DNA from 3 places in the Piscinibacter sp. HJYY11 genome. Region 1 is predicted to be linked to each of the others. Evidence: predicted binding sites of a transcription regulator. Region 1 holds the regulator's gene; each other region holds the start of a gene.

Region 1 (5,402 bases):
GTAGGCGTCCTGCTCCATGCCGAGCGGCGCCCACAGGCGAGTGTGCAGCAGCTCCGAGAGCGTCACGCCCGTCACGCGCATCAGCACCCAGGCCAGCACGTCGGTGTTGGCGGTCTTGTAGGTGAAGGCCTGGCCGTGTTCGCCCTGCTTGGCGATGGACCGCAGGTAGTCGGTGAGCGAGGCCGCGTCGTCGGGCCTGCGAGGCGACAGGCCGATGGCCCGGCCCAGGCGGATGGCGCCTGACTCCGGGTCGAGGTAGTCCTCGGTGTAGGCGATACCGGTGCGCATGTCCAGCACCTGGCGCACGGTGGCATCGCCGAATCCGGAGCCCGCAAGCTCGGGAACGAAGTGGTCGACACGGCGGGTTTCGTCGAGGCTGCCCTCGGCCACGAGCGATGCCGCCACCGTCGCGACGAAGGACTTAGTGACCGACATCGCCAGGTGCGGCAGATGCGGCTGCAGCGCGCCGAAGTAGCGCTCGTCGACGATGCGGCCTTTGTGCAGCACCACCACGCCGTCGGTCCAGGTGGCCTTCAGGCCGTCCGCCCAGCTCATCGGCTTGTCGGCTGCGATGGGGGTGAAGCGCAAGGCACCGAAGTCCTCCAGCGCACGCGGCAGCGCCGACACCGGGCCCTCGCCGCGCCACACGGGGCTCGTCGGCAGGAAGTGGCGCTGATGGCTGAACGACCAGCGGATCTGCGGGAAGCGATTGCGGCTGTTGTCGGCAAAGGCCATGCGGCGTTCCGGCGCCGGTGGTGCGCCGGTCATCCAGCCCAGCCGTTGCGGATCGCTGGCATCAGCATCGAGCTGTTCGGCATTGAAGGCGGCTGCGGCGCGGGCGGCCGCCAGGGCCGCTTCGGTGTAGGTCTGCGTCATGGGCTCACCATACCCAAACCGCCGGCGCCGCACCAACCGGGTTCAACCCTGCGCTTCGGAGGGTATTTATATTGCGCGCAATCTAATTGCGAGCTTTCGATTAGAGTCTCGTTCCATGAACACCGCTCCACGCCGCCACGATGCCAAGGCCGATTGGCTACAGCTCGACCAGCAGCTGTGCTTTGCGCTGTATTCCACGTCGCTTGCGATGACCAAGCTGTACAAGCCGCTCCTGGCACCGCTGGGCCTGACCTACCCGCAGTACCTGGCCTTCCTCGTGCTGTGGGAACGCGACGGGCTCACCGTCGGCGAACTGGGCGAGCGCCTCTTCCTCGACTCGGGCACGCTCACGCCCCTGCTCAAGCGTATGGAAGCGTCGGGCTGGCTCACGCGCAAGCGGGCTGCCGATGACGAGCGCCGCGTCGTGGTCCACCTCACACCGGAAGGCCGCGCCCTCCGGCAAAAGGCCAAGCGCGTGCCCGTGCAGCTCGGTCAGGCCATGCAGTGCGACGTGCAGGAGATCGAAGGCCTCACGCAACGCCTGCAACAACTGCGCGCCAATCTCCTCGACGCCACTGCGGGTGATGCCGCAGGGGCACATTGATCACCCCCTTCTTCCACCCACCCCTGAACGGAGCTTCACATGGCCCTCGAAAAAGTCCTCTACACCGCCCACGCCACCTCCACCGGGGGCCGCACCGGCACCGCCGAGTCGTCTGACGGCGCCCTCAAGGTCAACCTGAGCACCCCCAAGGAGCTGGGCGGCGCCGGCGGCCCGGGCACCAACCCCGAGCAGCTCTTCGCTGCCGGCTACTCGGCCTGCTTCATCGGCGCGATGAAGGCCGTCTCGGCCGCGCAGAAGATCAAGCTGCCGGACGACGTGTCGATCAAGGCCGACGTGGGCATCGGCCCCATCCCCGGCGGCTTCGGCATCCAGGTCGCGATGGCGATCACCGTGCCGGGTTTCGAGAAGGCCCAGGCTGAAGCGCTGGTCGCGGCAGCCCACAAGGTGTGCCCCTATTCGAACGCGACCCGCGGCAACATCGACGTGACCCTGACCGTGGTCTAACCCGCTGGCGACAGCAACTGAAGGATCAACTCCACCCGTGCCTGCGCGGGTGTGAGTTCACCGGCCGACGGCAGCACGTCGTCGGCCCGTTTCAGCACCCGGCCGTTGCCGCAGCGGCTGCTGCGCCAGACGGTCACGCCCTGGTCCTGGGCTTCGAGCAATGCCTCCTCCAGCGCCGCGTGCACCGTGCCATTGCCGGTGGCCGCGACCACCAGGCCCTGCACACCGATTTCGCAGGCGGCACGCACCAGCGCCCCGCTCGCCCCGGCATGGCTGGTGACGATCTCGACCTGCGGCCAGGCATCCGCTTCCATCGGCAGCCACTGCAGCCCAAGCGCCTCGCCTTGCGGCCAGGCGCGCCACGCCGTCACGGCGCCCTCTTCCACCACGCCCAGCGGCCCGGCATCGCCTGAGCTGAACGCGTCCACGCGGTAGGTGTGGGCCTTGCGCACATCGGTCGCGGCGTGCACCGTGCCGGACAGCATCACCACCACGCCTCGCGCACCTGGCACGCCGGCCACGGTCACCGCATCGAGCAGGTTCTGCGGGCCGTCGGCCTGCAGCGAGGTCGCGGGCCGCATCGCCGCGGTCATCACCACCGGCTTCGTCGGCGCCAGCACGCGCTGCAGGAAATAGGCGGTCTCTTCGAGTGTGTCGGTGCCGTGGGTCACGACGACGCCGGCCACGTCGTCACGCCCAAGGTGATGGGCCGTGCGCTGCGCGAGCGCGCGCCAGATGGCAAACCCCATGTCCTTGCTGTCGGCCTGCGCCACCTGCTCACATTCGAGCGGCAGGCCAGCCAACGCGGGCACCGCCTTGACCAGCGCCTCGACGCCCAGCTGCGCCGCGGTGTAGCCGACGTTGTCAGCCGCATCGGCCGCCGTGCCGGCGATGGTGCCGCCGGTGCCCAGCACCACGATTGTTCTGGAAGTGTTTTGCATTTCTCGCTGAGCTGGATGAAAATACAGGCACTGGATGAAAACTCAGGATGCCGCCGATGGAAGCGCCCAAGCTCACTGAACGCCAACAGCAGATCCTCGATCTCGTGCAAAGCGCCATCGAGCGCACCGGCGCCCCGCCCACCCGCGCCGAGATCGCGAGCGAGCTGGGCTTCCGTTCCGCCAACGCCGCCGAAGAGCACCTGCAGGCCCTGGCCCGCAAGGGCGTCATCGAGCTCGTGGGCGGCACGTCGCGCGGCATCCGGCTGAAGTCTGACACGTTGCGCGCCCTGAACGAGATCCGCGGCAAGCAGTTCAGCCTACCCCTGCCCAGCCTGTCGCAGCTCACGCTGCCGCTGGTGGGCCGCGTGGCCGCCGGCAGCCCCATCCTCGCGCAGGAGCACATCGACCAGACCTACCTGATGGAAGCGAGCATGTTCCCGCGCCGCCCCGACTACCTGCTCAAGGTGCGCGGCATGAGCATGCGAGACGCCGGCATCATGGACGGCGACCTGCTCGCCGTGCAGAAGGCCAAAGACGCCAAGAACGGCCAGATCGTCGTCGCCCGCCTCGGCGAAGACGTGACCGTCAAGCGCTTCCGCCGCACACGCACCAGCATCGAGCTGCTGCCCGAAAACCCCGACTTCAAGCCCATCGTCATCCCCTTCGGTGACGTCGACTTCGAACTCGAAGGCATCGCCGTCGGCTTGATTCGCAACAACATGATGATGTGAGGCGATTGATGGCCTCCATCAAATCACCGAAAGCCAAGACCGCCCAGGAGTGCGAGCGGCTGGAGCAGCTGCCCAACATTGGGCCTTCGCTTGCCGAAGACCTGCGGCTGATCGGCATCGCCCACCCGCGGGAGCTGCGCGGCAAAGACGCTTTCGTGCTCTACCAGAAGCTTTGCGCGGTGACGGGGCATCGACACGACCCCTGCGTGCTCGACACCTTCATGGCGGCCACCGACTTCATGGGTGGGGCGGAGCCGGCGCCTTGGTGGAACTACACGGCGCAGCGGAAGGCATTGTTCGGGCAGGTCTAGCTTGCGGTGCTGAAGTCGGAGCGGGGAGCGCAGCGGCGGGGTACCGCATTGCGTTCATGTCCCCCTTCCTGAACCCTCCCGGGTTCAGGAATTCCTCCTAATACTTCACTCCATGCGGCACCCCACCACTGCGCTCCGGGCACGGCCGTGAAGCTTCTTTGCATGCCTCCTTCGTTTCGCGGGAAGGGCGTGGGGTGAGGGGCGCAGTGAAGTAAAGGAAGGAATTCATGAACGCGGGAGCGTTCATGAAGGAGGGACATGAACGGAGCCCCTCACCCCACGCCCTTCCCGCCGCTCAGACACACAGGAGCTCAGGAAGCCCGAGGCTTCAACACCAACACATGCTTCGCCGGCTCAGACGCCCAGACCGGCACGCCCTGCACATCGCGCCAGCGGTCAACAAAGCTGCGGTACAGCGGCGAAAACACGATCCCCGACTGCCCCGTCGAATGCATGAAGCGTGACTTGCTCGGGTCACCCAGGTCATACAGCGCCCGGAACGACGGCCCGTGCTCGTCGAGATAGAGCTCACCGGTCGTCGCGTCGGGCTTCTGCGACACCCGCGACACGTTCACCGTGTAGGTGTCGCCGCCCACTGGCGTACGCAGCTCGAAGTACTTGGCCAGGAGCTTCACCCGGCTGAACGGCCGGTGTTCTGACCGCGCCTGGTGCGCCTTGCCCCACTGCCACTTCGTCACATCGGCACCTTGCAGCGCCTGCAGCTCGTCGAGCGCGCGGGTGAACGCCGAATCGACCTGGTCCTGGCAGCTCTCTTGCGCGGGCGTGCTCTTGTCGTCGCACCACCAGGCATCGTTGCGCTCCAGCGCGCCCTCCAGCCCTTCGCGGAAACTGCGGGTGGCGATCAGTCGGTCGAACTGCGCGGCGCCCACCTCGTCGCGGAAGATGCCGTTCGTGAGCTGCCGCGCCCAGGCCCAGGCGATGAGCGGCGCGGCCTTGTCGGCCGCCATCGTGCCGTCGAACCCCGCCAGCTCCTTCTGCGCAGCACTGGCCAGCGCGTGCTGAGATTGGGCCTTGCGCAGGAACGGCATCAGCCGCTGCGTGCCGAGCGAGACCACGTCGGCCTGGATCTGCCGCAGGCTCTCCAGGCTGTGCTTCGGCTTGGCGGCCAGCAACTGCTCGATGCGCTGCTGCCGGTACGGCGCCGCCCACTCGCTGGTGAGGAAGTGCGGGTAGGAAGCGTCGTGGATGCGCTGGTTGGCGGTGGCGATCCAGCCGCGCGGCGGGTCGGTCTCGCGCGGCGTCCAGGTCGGCTCGAGCACACCTGCCCAGTCGTAGCGTGCATCCCAGCCCGGCGCGGGCACCAGGCCCTTGAGGTCGTTCTCGGGCTTGCGCACCGGCACGCGGCCAGCGGCCACGAAGCCGATGCGGCCGTCGACATCGGCCACCACCATGTTCTGCATCGGCGCCAGGTGCTTGCCCGCTGCGGCGATGAACTCGGGCACCGTGCGCGCCG
Region 2 (5,402 bases), 850 kb from region 1:
GCGGCTCCTGCGTCTTGGTGAAGTCGCGCTTGGTGCGGTACCGGTGCAGCGCATCCTCGCTCGCCTCAGCGCGCGCCGAAGGACGGGCAGGGCGTGTGGACATGGTGCCTAGGACTGGGCCAGGTTGCCTGGCACGGCCCCGGAGCGTGCGCGGCCGAGTTTGGTGAGCCCATCCCCGGTCCTGCTCACCCAGCCCTCGAGCAGGGCCTTCTCGATCGCTTGCTCGGCATCACCTGGTGCCAGGCCGCGTCTTTCCAGTTCGGTTCGGAATTGTCCGTCGGAGACGAAGTCGCCGGGTAGTTGGGCGAGGGCGCCCTTGATGTGCATCTCAAGTTCCATGTGCTTCTCCTGCTGGAGAACACCAGCAACGTGCATGCCGAAGATGGCCCCGCAGCGCGGCATCGAGACGAAGGCAGCACGCTCCTACGGCAGCTTGCGACTTGCGCTGACGGAAGCCTGCGGCTCCTTGTTCTACCTTGATCGCTCCCTGTATTCGGAGACCACCATGTCGGACAACAAGCAGCAAAGCGGCGGCCAGGACCGCGAACGGATCAACGTCAACCAGGACTACGAGCTTCGCGACTGGGCCGAGAAGTACCAGGTGAGCCCGGACGAGCTGAAGAAGGCGGTGGCCAAGGTCGGCGACCGCGCCAAGGATGTGGAAGCCCACCTGAAGCGTGGGGAGCGTGGCTAAGTGTTCGAACTGCGGCCGCGACTATGCGGCCGTCTCACCACAGTGGGGCTCTCGCTGCGGCGAGTGCCTGGCGAAGGAGATCGAAGCGTTGTTGACGACGCTTCGAGTGGAAGAGCGAAAGCCGCCAAGGCGCGCGGAAGATTCCGCACCTGCGACCGAAAGACGCAAGGCATCCGCAGAATGACCCGACGCCTTGCGACCTGGAACGTCAACGACATCCGCAAGCGGCTCCCACTGCTTCTCGCATGAATGGACGGCGAAGCCCGATGTGGTCACGCCGCAGGAGCTCAGGTGCAACCACGCGGCGTTTGCTGTCGCTGCCCTTGGCTTGGCCTCTGCGTGGCGCGCGAGATTTTGCGAAGTCACGGTGGGACGGTCGACGTTGCCTCTCAAGATGGACGAGTCGTTTTCTCAGTCGTGCTCACCCCGGCCACGGACGAGACACTCCCAGCAGGGGTTCCAGGGTCGCTTCCCTTCAGACTTTGAAGCCACACGTCACTTGTCGACCTCGCTCTCGGGCACGATCTTGCCGGAGCGTACGTACTCTTCGTAAGAGGTCCGAGGGATCGCTGCCGATCCAACAATCCCCTTTTCAGCCTCCCAGCTCAGCGTTGCACTGTCTGGCGCCAGGTCGACCTCCACGCGGCCTTGGGGAATCTCCATAGGGACACCATCGCCAGGCGTATAGGTCACGGTGCCGGCGATTCTTGCGAAATGAGTCATAGCACTCCGATGTCGTGTGTTCAAAACGCCGGCCTGTGAGAGCACCGGGCCGTAGTGAGATACCGGAATATCCGCCTCTCAGGTGACCTCTTGGCAGCCGACGTGCCACGCTCATCACCCGAAGACCGCTTACGCATCCAACACCACCGCTCTTGTGGAGGCCGGTGTTCGTCAGGAGTTAATGGGCCGAACGATGGTTCAAGCAGAAGATGCCCACAGAGATCCTCGGTTCTCCCTGGCACCCAAGTCGTCGTACGCACCAGCCGCCGCTAACTAGCCGTTGTTGGAGACGCTTCGTAGTCGAATCGGTCCGCCTGGCTGCGTCGCGTCGACAGGAGCGCCGCTTCGCGTCACAACGATGCGGTTCGCGTCCGCAAGACTTTGCGCCACTTGTCGAATCTGCGGCATCAAAGGGCGCCATGCCTCAGCCTCCAGCGCGCGAGCGACCTCGGAAGGGCAAATCGTGGCGCCGGGTCTGCGTGCAGCCAGCAACTCGAAGATCTTCGCCTCGATCGTTGCGCTCGTGAATTGACCCTTCGACATCGCGAACTCACGCAGCAAGACGGTGTTCGTAGTACGGCCGCTCCCGGTCATCCAGGACCGCATATGACGCATTGAGGTCGGCGGCATTTGGTTGGAGCCACGCATCGAGGTTCTCAGCCCGGATCGGAACGATGCAACGGTCATGGCCGGCAGCCGACACCTCTGCCGGCGGTTCGTCGGTGATGGCTGCAAACGAGAGCAAGCCATCGGGAATCTCAGGCCCGGTCCATTGCGACCAGAGACAGGCCACCACCATCAAGGGCAGTCCACGCGGCTGGAACTCCAGCACGGTGTTGCTGACTTTCTCGCCCGGCCGCAACTCCCGGCCTTCCATGCGATGGGTCTCGACGTTCTCGAAGAACTTGGTGGCCAGCATCACGCCGTGCGAGGTGCCGAAGGTCGTCTTCCAATACCGATTCAGGCTGTCTCGCCGAGCGTTGTAGGTGCCTGGAAACTTCCTGTCGTTCTCGAAAGCCTTGCCCGCAGGCAGGCACTGATAGCGCATCGGCTTCACGACGCGCTGTCCGTCTTCCAGCACGATGACGGGGACGTAGTGCATCGGGTAGATGCGTGAATCGTCCTCCCGCAGTTCCGTGCGCTTGAGGTCGTCGATCCAGCCCATGATCTGCCGGATCTTGTTGGTGGCGATCCGCTGATCATTGAGCGCCGCGTCGGTGGTTTTCGTCTGCAGCTTGCGCTCGGCGTTGGCGAGCCGGGTGCGCTGCTGGAACAGGCGCTGTTCGAACTCGAGCTGCTGCTGCGCTGCAAAGCGGTCGATCAACTCCTTGACCTGGCGCTCATCATCATTGGTCGGGTTGGAGAACCACGCTTCGATGGCCTTCGGCACGGAGATCTTGGGGTCCGACAGTCTCCGATAGAAGAGGTCGTAGAACTCCTTGATGCTGATGCGCGCGTTGAAGTCTCGAACGTAGGTTCGATAGTCAGACCACACAAGCGCCGAGTAGCACATGGCATCTCCAGTGACTGCAACGTCGCCATTGTGCGAATTCACCGCTCGCAGGGTGATTGGGCGTTGTCCGACCCTTCCTACGGTGTAACGGGCTGGCTTTTTCGCAGCCGGACGGGTACTGTATGGGCATCCAGTATAGCGATTTATCCATGCCAGAGCTGCCAGCTTGGCAGGAGCCCTTGCCGCTCCAGCCCAGTGCCCCACCTTCTCGTCGACCTGTTTTGCCGCCCGCCGTGGAGGCGGCGCTTTGGCATGGCCACGAGCTCGGCGCATCAACGCATGCTGTGGTGTCAAGCGGCTTCGCTGCTCTCGATCAAGAGCTTCCGGGTGGCGGGTGGCCTTGCCAAGCGCTCACTGAACTCCTCCAAGCCCAGCCCTCCGTACTCGAGTGGCGGCTGCTCTCGCCGGCACTGAGGGACGTGACCGCGCGTCACCAGACGGTCGTCGTCATTGCATCACCGATGCGGCCGCACATGCCAGGGCTGCAGCAGCTGGGCCTGAGCGAGCGGCACCTGATTTGGATCGATGCGCAAACCCCCGCTCACCGTCTTTGGTCCGTGGAGCAGATGCTCAAGGCCAACGCCTGTGGCGCCTTGGTGGCATGGCTGGATCAGGTGCGGCCGGAGCAGGTCCGCAGGCTGCAGGTGTGCGCACAGCGCTTTGAAGGCATGGCGGTGCTGTGCCGACCGGAGCGGGCGCGTCATGAAGCGTCGGCGGCACCACTGCGCGTGCACGCCTCGCTCGGGACCGACTGGCAACTGCAGGTGCAGGTGCTGAAGCGCCGCGGGCCGGTCCACGAGGGTGTCATGGAACTGGCGGCCGTCCCGGGTGGCCTGGAAACGGTGCTGACGCCGCGCACCCTCCGCCCAAGTCTTCTCACCCCTTCTCGTCACGAGGTGCATGCCGATGTTGTGGGCAGCACTGCTATTGCCATCCGCACCCGACGCCGAGTCGCCTCCCATTGATGCGGTCCGAGGTCTTTCGCTTTGGTGCCTGCAGTTCACGCCCCGGGTCGCCATCGTCGAAGAATCCGCCGTCGTCATGGAGCTCAAGGCGAGCGTGCGCCTCTTCGGCGGCGGCAAGGCCTTGCGTGCCCGCGTCGAGGAGGAAGCCAAGGACCTGGGCGTCACGCAGGTGTCGTGGGCTCCGACGAGCCTGGCCGCCGTGGCGTTCGCACGCGCTGGCGTGCCCAATGGCTTTCGAGAGCCTCTCGATCGGCTGCTCGATCGTCTGCCCATGTCATGCCTGGTGGGCGTTACGCGCCATGAGGCCACGCTGTCGCGCATTGGCTGCCGCACCCTGGGCGACGTGCGGAAACTGCCCCGAGGTGGGCTGAGCCGCCGCTTCGACAAGGAACTGCTCTGCCAGCTCGACCAGGCGTATGGGCTTCTGCCGGAAGCTCACGAACGGGTGGTGATGCCAGAGACCTTCCGCTCCCGGCTCGAATTGCCTTCGCGCATCGAGCACGCACCGGCCATCCTGTTCGGGGCACGTCGGCTGTTGATGCAGTTGTGCGGCTGGTTGACCGCTCGGCATGCCGGTGTCACCACCTGCACCTTGAAGTGGTGCCATGACGTCATGCGGTCGAAGACGGCTGGAGATGGTGGAGAGCTCACCATCCGCACCGCCGAGCCGATGCGCGACCTGGAGCACCTGAGCCGTCTTCTCGCCGAGCACCTGGCCAAGGTCGAACTCAAGGCGCCCGTCGGTGACCTGGAGCTGCTGGCAGACGATGTCATCCCGCTGGAGGAGCGCAGCGCGTCTCTGATCCCAGATCCACGCGCAGGTGACGAATCGCTGACCCTGGTACTCGAGCGCATTGCCGCGCGACTTGGCGCTGACAAGGTCCTGCGGCCGGTGACGGGCGAAGATCACCGGCCCGAATGGAGCGTCCATTGGCAGCCAGCACCGCTGCCTCACCCGCGCCAACTCGCGCGCCAGGACGAGCTGCCGCAACCGAACTTCCTGCTCGACAAGCCGCTGCGCCTGGACACCCACGAGAACCGGCCGCGCTTCCAAGGGCCGCTTCAGCTCATCACCGGTCCGCATCGCGTCGAAGGGGGTTGGTGGCACCGTGTGTCAGCGGAGGAGGGCGCCACGGCGCTCAACGTCCAGCGCGACTACTGGGTGGCCAACAGTGCCTACGCCGGCACGCTCTGGATCTACCAGGAAAGGCTCGCCGACGACCAGACCGCCTGGTACCTGCAGGGGCGATTCGCATGACCGCCACGCGCAGCACTCTTCCCGACTACGCTGAGCTCTGGTGCCTGAGCAACTTCTCGTTCCTGCGGGGTGCGAGTTTTCCGGAAGAGCTGGTCGAGCGAGCGCATCAGCTGGGCTACAAGGCGATCGCCCTCACTGACGAATGCTCGATGTCGGGCATCGTACGAGCGCACGTCGAAGCGAAGGAGCACGGCATGCGTCTGCTGGTCGGTTCGCAATTCGAGGTGGCGCCCGGAAGGCAGGTCGAAG
Region 3 (5,402 bases), 190 kb from region 1:
CCAAGACCTGCCCGAGCTGCAACGGCGCCGGCACCGTCACCATGCGCCAGGGCTTCTTCAGCATCCAGCAGAGCTGCCCGCACTGCCACGGCACGGGCCGCGTGATCCCCGACCCGTGCATCACCTGCCACGGCCAGGGCAAGATCAAGAAGAACAAGACGCTGGAGGTGAAGATCCCCGCCGGCATCAACGAAGGCATGCGCATCCGCTCGGCCGGCAATGGCGAGCCCGGGACCAACGGCGGGCCCTCCGGTGACCTGTACATCGAGATCCGCATCAAGCAGCACGAGATCTTCGAGCGCGATGGCGATGACCTGCACTGCACTGTGCCGGTGAGCATCACCACCGCCGCGCTCGGCAGCACGATCGAAGTGCCCACGCTGGGCGGCAAGGCCGAGATCGACCTGCCCGAGGGCACGCAGCACGGCAAGACCTTCCGCCTGCGCGGCAAGGGCATCAAGGGCGTGCGCTCCAGCTACCCAGGCGACCTCTACGCCCACGTGAGCGTCGAGACGCCCGTCAAGCTCACCGAGCATCAGCGCAAGCTGCTGCGCGAGCTCGACGAGTCGCTGGCCAAGTCGCCCGACAAGCACTCACCCAACGCCAAGAGCTGGACCAACCGGGTCAAGGACCTCTTCAAGTAAGTCCTCCGGCTCAAGTCGGCTTTCGGCGGGGCCGATAACTCCAGGGAGATGGCGCAAAGGCGGCAGTAGTTCACGCGCCGCCGCGCGCCCCCTGGAGACCCCGTGCAACTGCTGGACCGTGAAATCGCCGACTGCAAGGCTCTGGTTGTCGATGGCAACCCGACCTCGCGCAGCATCCTCTCAGCGCAGCTGAGAGAGTTCGGCGTGGGCACGGTCGTGCAATGCGGCCGCATCAAGGACGCCCGCAAGCAGCTCGAAGCCCGCCCGTTCGATGTGGTGCTGTGCGAGCACCGCTTCGACCAGGAAGACCCCGGCTACACCGCGCAGCACCTGCTCGACGACCTGCGCCGCGCGCAGCTGCTGCCCTTCTCGACCGTCTTCATCATCGTCACCGGCGAGGCCTCGTACACGATGGTGGCCGACGCGGCCGAGTCCGCCCTCGACAGCTACCTGCTCAAGCCGCACACCGCCACGTCGCTCGGCGAACGCCTGACGCAGGCGCGCAAGCGCAAGAAGACGCTGGCCGACATCTTCACCGCCATCGAGCAAGGCGACTACCAGCAGGCCACACGCCTGTGCCTGCAGCGTTTTGCCAGCCGTTCGATCTACTGGCTCTATGCGGCGCGCATCGGCTCCGAGCTGCTGCTGCGCCAGGGCATGCACGACGAGGCCAAGAAGCTCTGCGAGGCCGTGCTCGAAACCGGCGCCCTGCCCTGGGCGCGCCTGGGCATTGCGCGTGCGCAGATCGACGCCAACCAGCCGACGCAGGCCATGCGCACGCTGGAGACGCTGATCGGCGACCACCCGAGCCATGTCGACGCCTACGACGTGATGGGCCGCGTGCAGGTCGAGCAAGGCAACCTCGGCGAAGCGCTGGACACCTTCCGCAAGGCCAGCTCGCTCACGCCGAGCTCGATTGCCCGGCTGCAGAAACACGGCATGCTCGCCTTCTTCATGGGCGACCGCGACGAGGCCGCCAAGATGCTCGACCGGGCGGCCACGCTCGGCATCAGTTCGAAGATGTTCGACTTCCAGTCGCTCGTGCTGCTGGCCTTCAGCCGTTTCCAGCAGCGTGACAGCAAAGGCCTGCAGCGCTGCGTCGACAACGTGCAGCATGCGCTGGAGCGTGCTCCCAACAGCAAGCGCCTGCAGCGTTTCGCGAGCATCGTGTCGGTGCTCAACCTGATGCTGCTGAAGCAGGTGGCGGCCGTGGTGGCCGAGGTCAAGGTCCTGTTCAGCAAGCTCGACGAGCCCGGTCTCGACGTGGAAGCCGGCTGCAACCTGCTGGCACTGCTCGCACAACTGACCGCCGGCGAGCTTCAGCTCGATGGTTGCGAAGGTTGGGTCGACACGCTGGGGCTGCGCTTCGCCAGCTCCAAGGGCCTCACCGAGCTGCTGGCCGGCGCCGCCGCCACGCACCCGCCTTTTGCCGAGCGCGTGCGCCAGGCACATGCGCGCATCAGCGAGATGGCCGAGCAGGCCGTGACGCACACGGTGCAGGGCAACCATCGCTCCGCCGTGCAGGCGCTGCTCGCGCATGCCGAGCGCACCTACAACGCCAAGCTGATCGACATGGCGCGCATGACGCTGCAGCGCCACGGCCCACGCATCGACGACGCCGCGGGCTTGCAGCAACGCGCCGACGCGCTGCGCGACCTCTACGCCGTCGGCGTGAGTGCTGCGATGCTGGGCCAATCGGGCGGGCGCCAGCCCGGTGCCCTGAACCTGCGTGACGTGCGCCCGGCCGAGCCCGGCGCCGAAGAGCCTCCGGAAGAAGCCGCGGCCTGAAAGCGCCAGGACGTCAGAACAATTCGCCTTGCCCGTCGTCGGCCGGCCGCGAGCGCTTCGCCGGTTCTGCCGCGATCACCGGTTTGCGAAACAGCGACAGGTCGAGCTCGATGCGCGTCTTGTTCAGCCCGAGCCGCGCGCAAGCCTTGTCGAAGCGCTGGCGCAAGAGCTGCGCCCACACCCCCGTGCCTTTCATGCGCGTGCCGAAGCTCGCGTCGTAGTCCTTGCCGCCACGCATCTCGCGGATGCGGGCCATCACGCGCGCCGCGCGGTCGGGGTAGTGCTGGTCGAGCCATTGCTGGAAAAGCGGGTTCACCTCCCAGGGCAGCCGCAGCACGATGCTGAACGCAGACTGCGCCCCCGCCTCGGCGGCGGCTTCGAGGATGCGCTCGAGCTCCGGCTCGTTGATGAAGGGGATCACCGGCGACACGCTCACGCCCACCGGCACGCCGGCCTTGGCCAGCGTCTCGACCACGCGCAAGCGCCGGTGCGGCGCCGCCGCGCGGGGCTCGAGGATGCGGGCGAGCTTCGGGTCGAGCGAGGTGATGGAGACGTAGATCGCCACCAGCCGCTGTTCGGCCATGGGAACGATCAGGTCCAGGTCACGCTCGATGCCCGACGACTTGGTGACCATGGAAAACGGATGCCGGCACTCGTGCAGCAGCTCGATGATCGAGCGTGTGATGCCGAGCTTGCGCTCGATGGGCTGGTAGGCATCGGTGGCCGCGCCGATGTTGATCATCGACGGCTCGTACGCGCGGCTGGCAAAGGCTTCACGCAGACGCTCCGCGGCGTTGACCTTCGCGATGATCTTGGTCTCGAAATCGAGCCCCGGCGAGAGGTTGAGGTAGCTGTGCGTGGGCCGTGCGAAGCAGTAGATGCAGCCGTGCTCGCAGCCGCGGTACGGGTTGACCGAGAGGTCGAAGCCGATGTCGGGCGAGTCGTTGCTGGAGAGCACCGACTTCACCCGCTCCTCGATGATCTGCGTCTCGCGCGGCAGGTGCTCCTCTTCGGCCATCTGGTCGATCGAACCCCAGCCGTCGTCGAAACTTTCGCCCGCCTGGCGGGCGTAGCGGTGCACGATGGCCCAGTTGGTGCCCCGCCCTTTCACGGGCACCTGGGCTTGAGGCGTGTCAGGCTTGGGAAGCGTCATACTGTATTTTTATACAGCATCAAGACCCCGTTGGAAAGAAAGCTTCCCGCTTTTCTCGCGATCAGCACACGGTTCGTCCGTCTACGCTCGCGGGACGAGCTCCGTCCACATGCTGACCCAATACCAAAAACGCCTGACCGCGGGCGCCCTGATCGCCGCCGTCGTGATGTGCATCACCGCGGCGGTGCCGCCGCTCAGCCTTGGCTGGGTCAACGAAACCCGGCATGCACGGGAGGTGGTTGACCGCCAGGTGCAGTCGCTGCGCCGCGTGGAATCGCTGGTGGTCGACGCCGAGACCGGCCAGCGTGGCTACATCGTCACCGGCCGCGAAGATTTTCTCGAAACCTACAACGTGGCCATGGCCGAGCTGCCGCCGGAGCTGTCGCGCCTGGAAAGCCGCTACGCCGGTGAATCGACCGAGGCGCGCGAGCTCGTGACCCGCATCGTCGCCAGCACGCGCCTGAAGGTGGCCGATCTCCAGCGCAACGTCGAGCTGCGTCGGAGAGACGGCTTCGAGGCCGCCCAGCAGGCCGTGAGCAGCGGTACCGGCAAGCGCTACATGGACGACCTGCGCCGCCTGGTCGACGGGCTGGTCGCGCGCCGGGTCGAGGAGCTTGCCGACATCGACGCCGAGCTGACGCGCAAGGTCACCTGGTCGATCGCCTTTTCACTGGGCAGCACGCTGCTCACCTTTGCGCTGCTTTTCTATCTGGGCCGCGTGATCCTGCACTCGATGCGCGCGCGCGAGCGCGCAGCCGACGCGCTGCGTGCCACCAGCGCGCAGCTGGAAGAAGGCGTGGCCGCGCTGCAGCGGCGCAACGACGAGGTGCTGTCGCTCGGGGAGATGTCGCGCGTGCTGCAGACCGAGATGAGCCTGGTCGAAGCGCTCGAAGTCACGAGCCTCTACTGCCACCGCCTCCTGCCCGCCACGTCGGGCGCGGTCTACCTCTTCCGCAACTCGGCCGACGTGCTGGAGCATGCCGGCGCCTGGGGCGAAGGTGCCACCCGCCACGAGGCCATGATGGAGCCGAGCGCCTGCTGGGGCTTGCGCCGCGGGCAGACGCACGTCTGCACCAGCCCCTCGGACCTGCGTTGCCGTCACTACGCCGACAGCGCCATCACCGGCTTCCACCTCTGCCTGCCGCTGATGGCCTATGGCGAAGTGATGGGCCAGCTGCACGTGTGGTCGGACGACCCTGCCGCCAAGCCCGCGGCGGCCGCCACCGCGCTGATGGCACAGACCATCGCCGAGCAGGTGGCCCTGTCGCTGTCGAACGCCAAGTTGCGCCAGGTGCTGCGCGACCAGTCCATCAAGGACCCGCTCACCGGCATGTACAACCGCCGCTACATGGAAGAAACGCTCGCCCGCGAGCTGCTGCGCGCGCAGCGCACGCAGTCGTCGCTGTCGGTGGTGGTGGTCGACCTCGACCACTTCAAGAAGGTCAACGACACCCATGGCCACGCAGCCGGTGACGCCGTGCTCAAGGGCACCGGCCAGTGCCTGCAAGGGGCGGTGCGCGCCAGCGACATCGCCTGCCGCCTCGGTGGCGAGGAGTTCATCCTCATCCTGCCCGAGTGCCCGCGCGACGATGCGGTGCAAAAGGCGGAAGATCTGTGCGCCCGGGTGCGTGGCCTGAGCTTCCGCGAAGCGGCCAGCGCCGTGCGTGTGACCGCTTCGTTCGGCGTGGCAGCCTTCCCCTCCGATGGCAGCACGGCAGCAGCCGTGGTCGAGGCCGCCGATGCGGCGCTTTACCAGGCCAAGCGATCAGGCCGCAACCGCGTGGTCGCCGCCGGCCAGCAGGTGGCCGACATGGCGG

Evidence for each region. Region 1 encodes LexA, which represses DNA repair genes until DNA is damaged. Its sites were predicted from a motif close to ACTGTATNNNNATACAGT; they were not measured.
Region 2: imuA (translesion DNA synthesis-associated protein ImuA) is a predicted target of LexA. The motif match lies at 3,048-3,065, and genes of this name have one in related genera.
Region 3: JI745_RS03415 (PA0069 family radical SAM protein) is a predicted target of LexA. The motif match lies at 3,586-3,603, and genes of this name have one in related genera.

Annotation. Positions count from the first base shown of each region.
Region 1 covers NZ_JAERQZ010000001.1:942,207-947,608, forward strand. Annotated here, with positions in the region: gene JI745_RS04245 (serine hydrolase) at 1-876, opposite strand, end outside; gene JI745_RS04250 (MarR family winged helix-turn-helix transcriptional regulator) at 992-1,480, shown strand; gene JI745_RS04255 (organic hydroperoxide resistance protein) at 1,520-1,945, shown strand; gene JI745_RS04260 (asparaginase) at 1,942-2,886, opposite strand; gene lexA (transcriptional repressor LexA) at 2,943-3,617, shown strand; gene JI745_RS04270 (helix-hairpin-helix domain-containing protein) at 3,626-3,928, shown strand; gene JI745_RS04275 (penicillin acylase family protein) at 4,240-5,402, opposite strand, start outside.
Region 2 covers NZ_JAERQZ010000001.1:90,661-96,062, forward strand. Annotated here, with positions in the region: gene ligD (DNA ligase D) at 1-103, opposite strand, end outside; gene JI745_RS00460 (hypothetical protein) at 109-339, opposite strand; gene JI745_RS26210 (DUF3606 domain-containing protein) at 374-694, shown strand; gene JI745_RS00470 (hypothetical protein) at 1,190-1,417, opposite strand; gene JI745_RS00475 (DUF3253 domain-containing protein) at 1,691-1,978, opposite strand; gene JI745_RS00480 (SOS response-associated peptidase family protein) at 1,968-2,930, opposite strand; gene imuA (translesion DNA synthesis-associated protein ImuA) at 3,080-3,895, shown strand; gene JI745_RS00490 (DNA polymerase Y family protein) at 3,837-5,153, shown strand; gene JI745_RS00495 (error-prone DNA polymerase) at 5,150-5,402, shown strand, end outside.
Region 3 covers NZ_JAERQZ010000001.1:756,869-762,270, forward strand. Annotated here, with positions in the region: gene dnaJ (molecular chaperone DnaJ) at 1-644, shown strand, start outside; gene JI745_RS03410 (tetratricopeptide repeat protein) at 747-2,432, shown strand; gene JI745_RS03415 (PA0069 family radical SAM protein) at 2,446-3,585, opposite strand; gene JI745_RS03420 (diguanylate cyclase) at 3,695-5,402, shown strand, end outside.